DNA from 2 places in the Stenotrophomonas sp. 10L48 genome. Region 2 is predicted to be linked to the other one. Evidence: riboswitches for the same ligand, from Rfam matches in the RefSeq annotation. Region 2 holds a riboswitch; the other holds the start of a gene.

Region 1 (3,401 bases), on a different contig from region 2:
CGACGTCGACCTCGCACTCGCCGGCACGCAGCTGGCGGAGGGTAAAGGTGCGCATCGGCGGCCGCGCGTCATCAGGCAGTGCCCGGTAACGGGCATACCAGTCTTCGCCGCTGGGCACGTCCGGCGCGTCCTGGCCGGGCAAGGGGAAAAACACCTTGATACGCTGGTCCGGGCCTTCGGTCTTCATGTGCGCCACGTCGGCGCCGGTGAACACCATGCGGTCCAAAGAAGGAGAAAGAACGCGGCGCTCCTTCAGCGCCACCTCGAACAGGCGGTAGGTCTGCTGCGCAGCCATGCGGGTACCTCATGCGACGACATCGGAATGGCTGGCTGTCGTGCACCCACGAACCGGCTCGCTGGAAACCCCAGCCTAATCCCTGCCCGCAGCGCCGCAACGGATCCGCGCGTGATGACGCGCCCTACCCCTGCACGACGCTCAATGCGCCGTGCTGGCTGCCTCTGATGCGCGCTCGCGCTGGTGCTCCCAGTACCAGAACACGAAGCCGGCCGCGAAGAAGCCCGCCTGTCCCAGTGCCAGGTGCAGCGGGTTGTTGTGCAGCAGCGGCGATACCACGCCGGCCACCACGGTGCTGATCATCAGCTGCACGAACGCCTGCAGCGACGACGCCAGGCCGCGCTGCAGCGGATACATGTCCAGCACCGCCAGCGCCAGGATCGGGAAGATCAGCGCCATGCCCATGCCGCCAAGGAAGATCGGCATCACCGCCCACGGCAGCGCGAACTGCGGCGCCAGGGTGACGTAGCCGATGTTCAACACGGCAGAGACCGCACACAGGGTGAAACCGAGCGCGACCTGCCGGGTCGGTGTGCTGTGCCCGGCCATGCGCCCGGACAGGAACGAACCGGTGGTCATGCCGCCGATGGTGGGAATGAACAACCACGCAAAGCCACCTTCACCCAGATGCAGGTGCTGCATCACGATGGCCGGCGCCGAGGAGATGTACAGGAAGATGCCGCCGAACCCGATGCTGCCGGCCAGGGCCAGGCGCAGGAACCGCGGGTTGAAGCCGATGCGCACGTAATCGCGCAGCAACGTGCGTGGCGACAGGGCGATCCGCGCCTCCACCGGATGGGTTTCCGGCAGGAAGCGCGCGGTGGCCGCCAGCAGCACCAGCGCGAATACCACCAGGAACCAGAAGATCAGCGGCCAGCCGGCACCGCTGAGCAGGATCCAGCCACCGATGATCGGCGCGATGGCCGGGGCGATACCGAACAGCATCGACACCTGGCTCATCAGCCGCTGCGCGTCGTGGCCGTGGTACAGATCGCGGATCACCGCGCGGCCGACGATCATGCCCACGCCGGCGGACAGGCCCTGCAGTGCGCGGAACGCCAGCAGCGTGGTCAGGTCGGTAGACAACGCACAGCCCACCGAGGCGCCGACGAAGATCACCAGGCCGCCGAGGATCACCCGCTTGCGTCCCCACGCATCGGACAGCGGGCCATGGGCCAGGCTCATCAGGCCGTAGAACAGCAGGTAGACGCTGATGGTCTGCTGCACCGCCACCTCGTCCACCGCCAGGCGCTGGGCCAGCTGCGGAAACGCGGGAAAGATGGTGTCGATCGAGAACGGACCGAACATGGCCAGGCCAGCGAGCAACAGGGCCATGCGGCGGGTGGAAGGAGCAACGGCGGCGGTCATCGGGCAAGCGTCCGGCAGGGCCATGCATGACACGCACGGCGGGCGCCGATCCCCTGCAGCAGGGACGGCGCCAGATGAATACGAGAATCCCACCATCATAGGTGGGGAATGCGCGCGATGCCATGCACGGATGCACAGAACGCACGCCCGGGCCATCGGCCATTCAGCCCCGTGAGGCCAGCCCGGGCCACCGTCAGGCGCCGGCAACGAGCTATAATCGGCGGGCAACACGGTGGGAGAAGCAGGTCACCGCTGCCGAAGGCGCAACGCCCGTAATCGCTCAGGCCCGATACCACCCGTAACAGAACTCTGGAGAGACCGGTTCGATCCGGCGCCGAAGGGGCACGAAGCTGCGGTTTTCCGCGCTTTTAAACTCTCAGGCAAAAGGACAGAGGGGCGCCCGCAGACCGCCGACCGGCGGCTTGTGCCCGTGCGTGTGCCCTTTCCTGACGGATCCTTCGCCATGTCCCAGAACACCCCTTCCCTGCGTGAGCTCGAGCACCATTCGGCGTTCGTCGAGCGCCACATCGGCCCCAACGATGCCGAGATCGCGCAGATGCTCGGCGTCATCGGCCACGCCTCGCTGGATGCGATGACCGATGCCATCGTGCCGGCCAAGATCAAGTCGCCGGCACCGCTGGCGCTGCCGGAGTCGATCACCGAAGTGCAGGCGCTGGCGAAGATCCGCGCGATCGCCGACAAGAACACCGTGCTGCGCAGCTTCATCGGCCAGGGCTACTACGGTACCCACACGCCGAACGTGATCCTGCGCAACATCCTGGAAAACCCGGCCTGGTACACCGCCTACACCCCGTACCAGGCGGAAATCTCGCAGGGCCGCATGGAAGCGCTGATCAACTTCCAGACCCTGTGCGCCGACCTGACCGGCATGGAAATCGCCAACGCCTCGCTGCTGGACGAAGCCACGGCCGCCGCTGAAGCGATGACCCTGGCCAAGCGCTCGGCCAAGTCGAAGTCGGACACCTTCTTCGTGCACGACGCCGTGCACCCGCAGACGCTGGAACTGCTGCGCACCCGCGCCGAGCCCATGGGCATCGTGCTGCGCGTGGGCACCCCGGCCGAAGCGCTGGAAGCGGAAGCCTTCGGCCTGCTGCTGCAGTACCCGGACACCTTCGGCCAGGTGGGCGACTACAAGGCGCTGGTCGATGCCGTGCACGCGCGCGGCGGCCTGGTGGCCGTGGCCACCGACCTGCTGGCACTGACCCTGCTGGCCGCCCCGGGCGAATGGGGTGCGGACATCGTGGTCGGCAACAGCCAGCGTTTCGGCGTGCCGTTCGGCTTCGGTGGCCCGCATGCTGCGTTCATGGCCTGCCGTGACGCCTACAAGCGTTCGATGCCGGGCCGCCTGATCGGCGTCTCGATCGACGCACAGGGCAACCCGGCCTACCGCCTGACCCTGCAGACCCGCGAACAGCACATCCGCCGCGAGAAGGCCACCTCCAACATCTGCACCGCACAGGTGCTGCTGGCGGTGATGGCCTCGATGTATGCCGTCTACCACGGTCCGGAAGGCCTGACCCGCATCGCCCGCCGCACCCATCGCCTGGCCGCCATCCTGGCCAGCGCGCTGCGCACTGCCGGTGTGCAGGTCGGTGCCGACTTCTTCGACACGCTGCACGTCACCGGTGTCGACGCCGACGCGATCCATGCCAAGGCCCGTGCCGCCGGCTACAACCTGCGTGCGATCGACAGCAGTTCGGTCGGCATCAGCCTGGAC
Region 2 (3,401 bases):
AGGTCAACGAAGGCCAGCAACAGCAGTAGCGCGATCCATGCACGGCCCGCAGCACGCATGCGTCACTCCGCCTTCGGCTTCGGGTACCACAGCGCGTTGACGATGACCCAGCGCTGCTCGAAGCGGCCCATGTGGAAGTAGTCGACGAACCACGGGGTTTCCAGCCGCACCGATGCGGCGTTGCCGGTCACGTCCAGCACCGTGCAGCGGCGATCCCATTGATCTTTCGGGGTCTTCAACGCGCCCTGCTTCGTCAGCGCAACCAGCTCTTCCTTCGACATCCGGCGCAGGCCCAGGCGCTCGTCCGGTGTATCACCGAGCACCGCGCGCTTGGCCAGGTCCGGATGCAGGGAACGGGCGACGCGCTGCGGGTCGGCTTCCAGTTGACCGTCGACGTAGTCGTGGCAGGTGGCATCGATGGCTGCGATCGTGGCGGCGTCGGCGGCAGGGCTTGCTGCTGCGGAAAGTGCGAACAACAGGGCAACGGTGGACATCCGGGTCTCCAGCGCTGAGGGCTGGGCGATCATGGCATGGCCGGATGCGCCCCATCCACGCATGGCGTGGATCTACTGCAACAGCCACGCCAGTTTGCGTTCGCGCGGCTGCCGCTTGAGCTCCCATTCGGCACGCGAGGCCGCTGCCCGGTCCGGGTACTCACGCACCGCCAGGACCCGCAGTGGCGGCCGCGACCGGGTGTAGCGGGCCCCCTTGCCGGCCTGGTGAGCAGCAAAGCGGGCCTGCACGTCGGTGCTGATGCCGGCGTAATAGCTGCCGTCGCGGCATTCGAGCAGGTACAGGAACCACGGGCGGGAGGGCGAAACCATGGCCGGATTATGCCGTGCTGCACTGCAGCGGATATACTGGCGACCGAATGCAGGAGAGAGGCGCCGCGCTGGCGCCCGCCGAAGGCGCAGGCTCCCATGATCGCTCAGGCCGGTGGGCTGGAATCCCACCAACCATGCATTCGACTCGCCGAGCTGGAGAGAGGTCACCGGGCACGCCCGGGACGATCCGCCGAAGGGGCACGCGGCTCACGCCGCTGAACTCTCAGGCAAAAGGACAGCGGGAGCGGCACCGGTCATCGTCATCCCGTCATTGCGCAGGCAGTGGCGGTATGTGCGCATGGCCGGCCCCACCGCGCCCGGAGCCTGTCCCATGCTGCTGTCCATCATCTACCTTATCGCCATTTCCGCCGAAGCCATGACCGGTGCCCTGTCTGCCGGCCGCCGCCGCATGGACCTGTTCGGCGTGGTCATGATCGCCTGTGTCACCGCCCTCGGTGGCGGCTCGCTGCGCGACATCCTGCTCGGCCACTATCCGCTGGGCTGGGTGAAACACCCGGAGTACCTCGGTTTCACTGTGTGCGCCGCACTGATCGCCACCTGGGTGGCGCGCTGGATGCACCACTTCCGCCGCACCTTCCTGGTGCTCGATGGCCTGGGCCTGATCGCCTTCACCCTGATCGGCTGCTCGATCGCGCGCGAGGCCGGCCATGCACTCCCGATCGTGCTGATCGCCGGCATGCTCACCGGCGCCTTCGGCGGCGTGCTGCGCGACATCCTCTGCAACGAGGTGCCGTTGATCTTCCAGAAGGAGCTGTACGCCATCATCTCGCTGCTGACCGGTGCGGTGTATCTGCTGTTGCTGCACTGGGGCGTGGCCGATGCCACGGCGATCCTGTGCTGCCTGGGCGGTGGTTTCGCCATGCGTCTGCTGGCGATCCATTACCGCTGGGAAATGCCCAAGTTCGTGTACCACGACGAAGTACATTGAGCGCTGGCCGGCACTACCGGCGGGGTGGCATGACCAAGGTCACGCGGCGACCGCCCGCGTAAACCGCTACCATTGGCGCCCCGTCGCACGCGCGACGGCATCCAGCCACGCCGCGCCTGCGGCCCCGCCAGACAATCCCCCTCCCCCGCTGCCCGTGGCCCTTCGTGGTGCCGACGGGCCCGCATGACCCTGCGTGCACGCAGGGCGCAGGATGCCCCATGTCTGTCGCCGAAAACTCCCGCTCACGTCGTGCCCGCCTGCTGCTGGTCGTTGCCGGTCTTGCCTTTGTCGCTGGCCTGGCGTGGTGGCTGTGGCCGCGGGCCGAGGCGGGCAGTGGCGAAGCCGGCAGCGGCAAGACGGTGCCTGTACGCATCGCCCTTGCCAGCGCCGAGCCGCTGGTGCTGCGGATGAAGGCGGTCGGTACGGTCACTCCGCTGCACAGCGTGGTGGTGCGCAGCCGCGTGGACGGCGAACTGATGCGCCTGCATTTCCAGGAAGGTCAGCAGGTCAACGCCGGCGACCTGCTGGCACAGATCGATCCCCGCCCCTACCAAGTGAAGCTTGCGCACGCACAGGGTACGCAGCAGCAGAACCTGGCCGAGCTGGAGAATGCCGAGCGCCAGCTGCAGCGCTACCGCGAACTGCAGCGACAGAACTACGTGTCGGCACAGGAACTGAGCGACCAGCAGAGCAAGGTGCGGCAGCTGCAGGGGCGCCGCCTCAGCGACCAGGCATCGGTGGACGAAGCACGCCTGCAGTTGCAGTACACGCGCATCATCGCCCCGGTCAGCGGCCGTGTCGGCCTGCGCCGGCTGGACGTAGGCAACCTGGTGCACGCCAGCGATACCGAAGGCCTGGTCACGCTGGCGCAGACGGCGCCGATCAGCGTGCTGTTCACCGTGCCCGAGCCGGAGCTTCCCGCCCTGCTCGATGCCGTGCAGGCGCAGCCGGCGCTGGCGGTGGAAAGCTGGGACCGCGAAGAACGACGGCAGCTCGCCAGCGGCACCCTGTCCAGCGTCGACAACCGCATCGATACCGCCACCGGCACGCTGAAGCTGCGCGCGCAGTTCGACAACGCCGACCAGGCGCTGTTCCCCAACCAGTTCGTCAATGTGCGCCTGCAGCTGGGTGAGCATCCCGCGCTGCTGATTCCCGATGCCGCCGTGCAGTTCGGCAGCCAGGGCAACTACGTGCACATCGTCGACAAGGACAACAAGGCACAACGTCGCTCGGTGGTGCTCGGTCCGGCCGACGCCGGACGCGTGGCGGTGCGTTCCGGCCTGGTGGCTGGTGACAAGGTGGTGATCGAAGGCATCGACGGGCTGGAAGACGGCACCGCGGTGGAGATCATCACCGAGGAGGCATCGACCAGGGCCGGCGCATGAACCTCTCGCGCGCCTTCATCCTGCGCCCGGTCGCCACCACCCTGCTGATGGTGGCGCTGCTGCTGTCCGGGGTACTGGCCTATCGCCTGCTGCCGGTGGCGGCGCTGCCGCAGGTCGACTATCCGATCATCCAGATCACCACGCTGTACCCCGGTGCCAGCCCCGAGCTGACCACGCGCACCATCACCGCGCCGCTGGAGCGCCAGCTCGGGCAGATCCCCGGCCTGAAGCAGCTGTCGTCCA

The links. A riboswitch is a leader RNA that binds a small molecule or an ion and turns the genes downstream of it on or off. The one in region 2 is predicted to bind glycine.
Region 1: linked by a shared signal. The riboswitch ahead of gcvP (aminomethyl-transferring glycine dehydrogenase) and the one ahead of AC1DCU_RS17935 (trimeric intracellular cation channel family protein) in region 2 are both predicted to bind glycine.

Annotation. Positions count from the first base shown of each region.
Region 1 is NZ_JBFTIX010000007.1:19,972-23,372, forward strand. It holds gene AC1DCU_RS13160 (siderophore-interacting protein) at 1-295, opposite strand, end outside; gene AC1DCU_RS13165 (multidrug effflux MFS transporter) at 437-1,663, opposite strand; glycine riboswitch at 1,963-2,065, shown strand; gene gcvP (aminomethyl-transferring glycine dehydrogenase) at 2,127-3,401, shown strand, end outside.
Region 2 is NZ_JBFTIX010000012.1:73,259-76,659, forward strand. It holds gene AC1DCU_RS17920 (hypothetical protein) at 1-59, opposite strand, end outside; gene AC1DCU_RS17925 (nuclear transport factor 2 family protein) at 63-494, opposite strand; gene AC1DCU_RS17930 (GIY-YIG nuclease family protein) at 567-824, opposite strand; glycine riboswitch at 865-954, shown strand; glycine riboswitch at 968-1,071, shown strand; gene AC1DCU_RS17935 (trimeric intracellular cation channel family protein) at 1,156-1,773, shown strand; gene AC1DCU_RS17940 (MdtA/MuxA family multidrug efflux RND transporter periplasmic adaptor subunit) at 1,992-3,158, shown strand; gene AC1DCU_RS17945 (multidrug efflux RND transporter permease subunit) at 3,155-3,401, shown strand, end outside.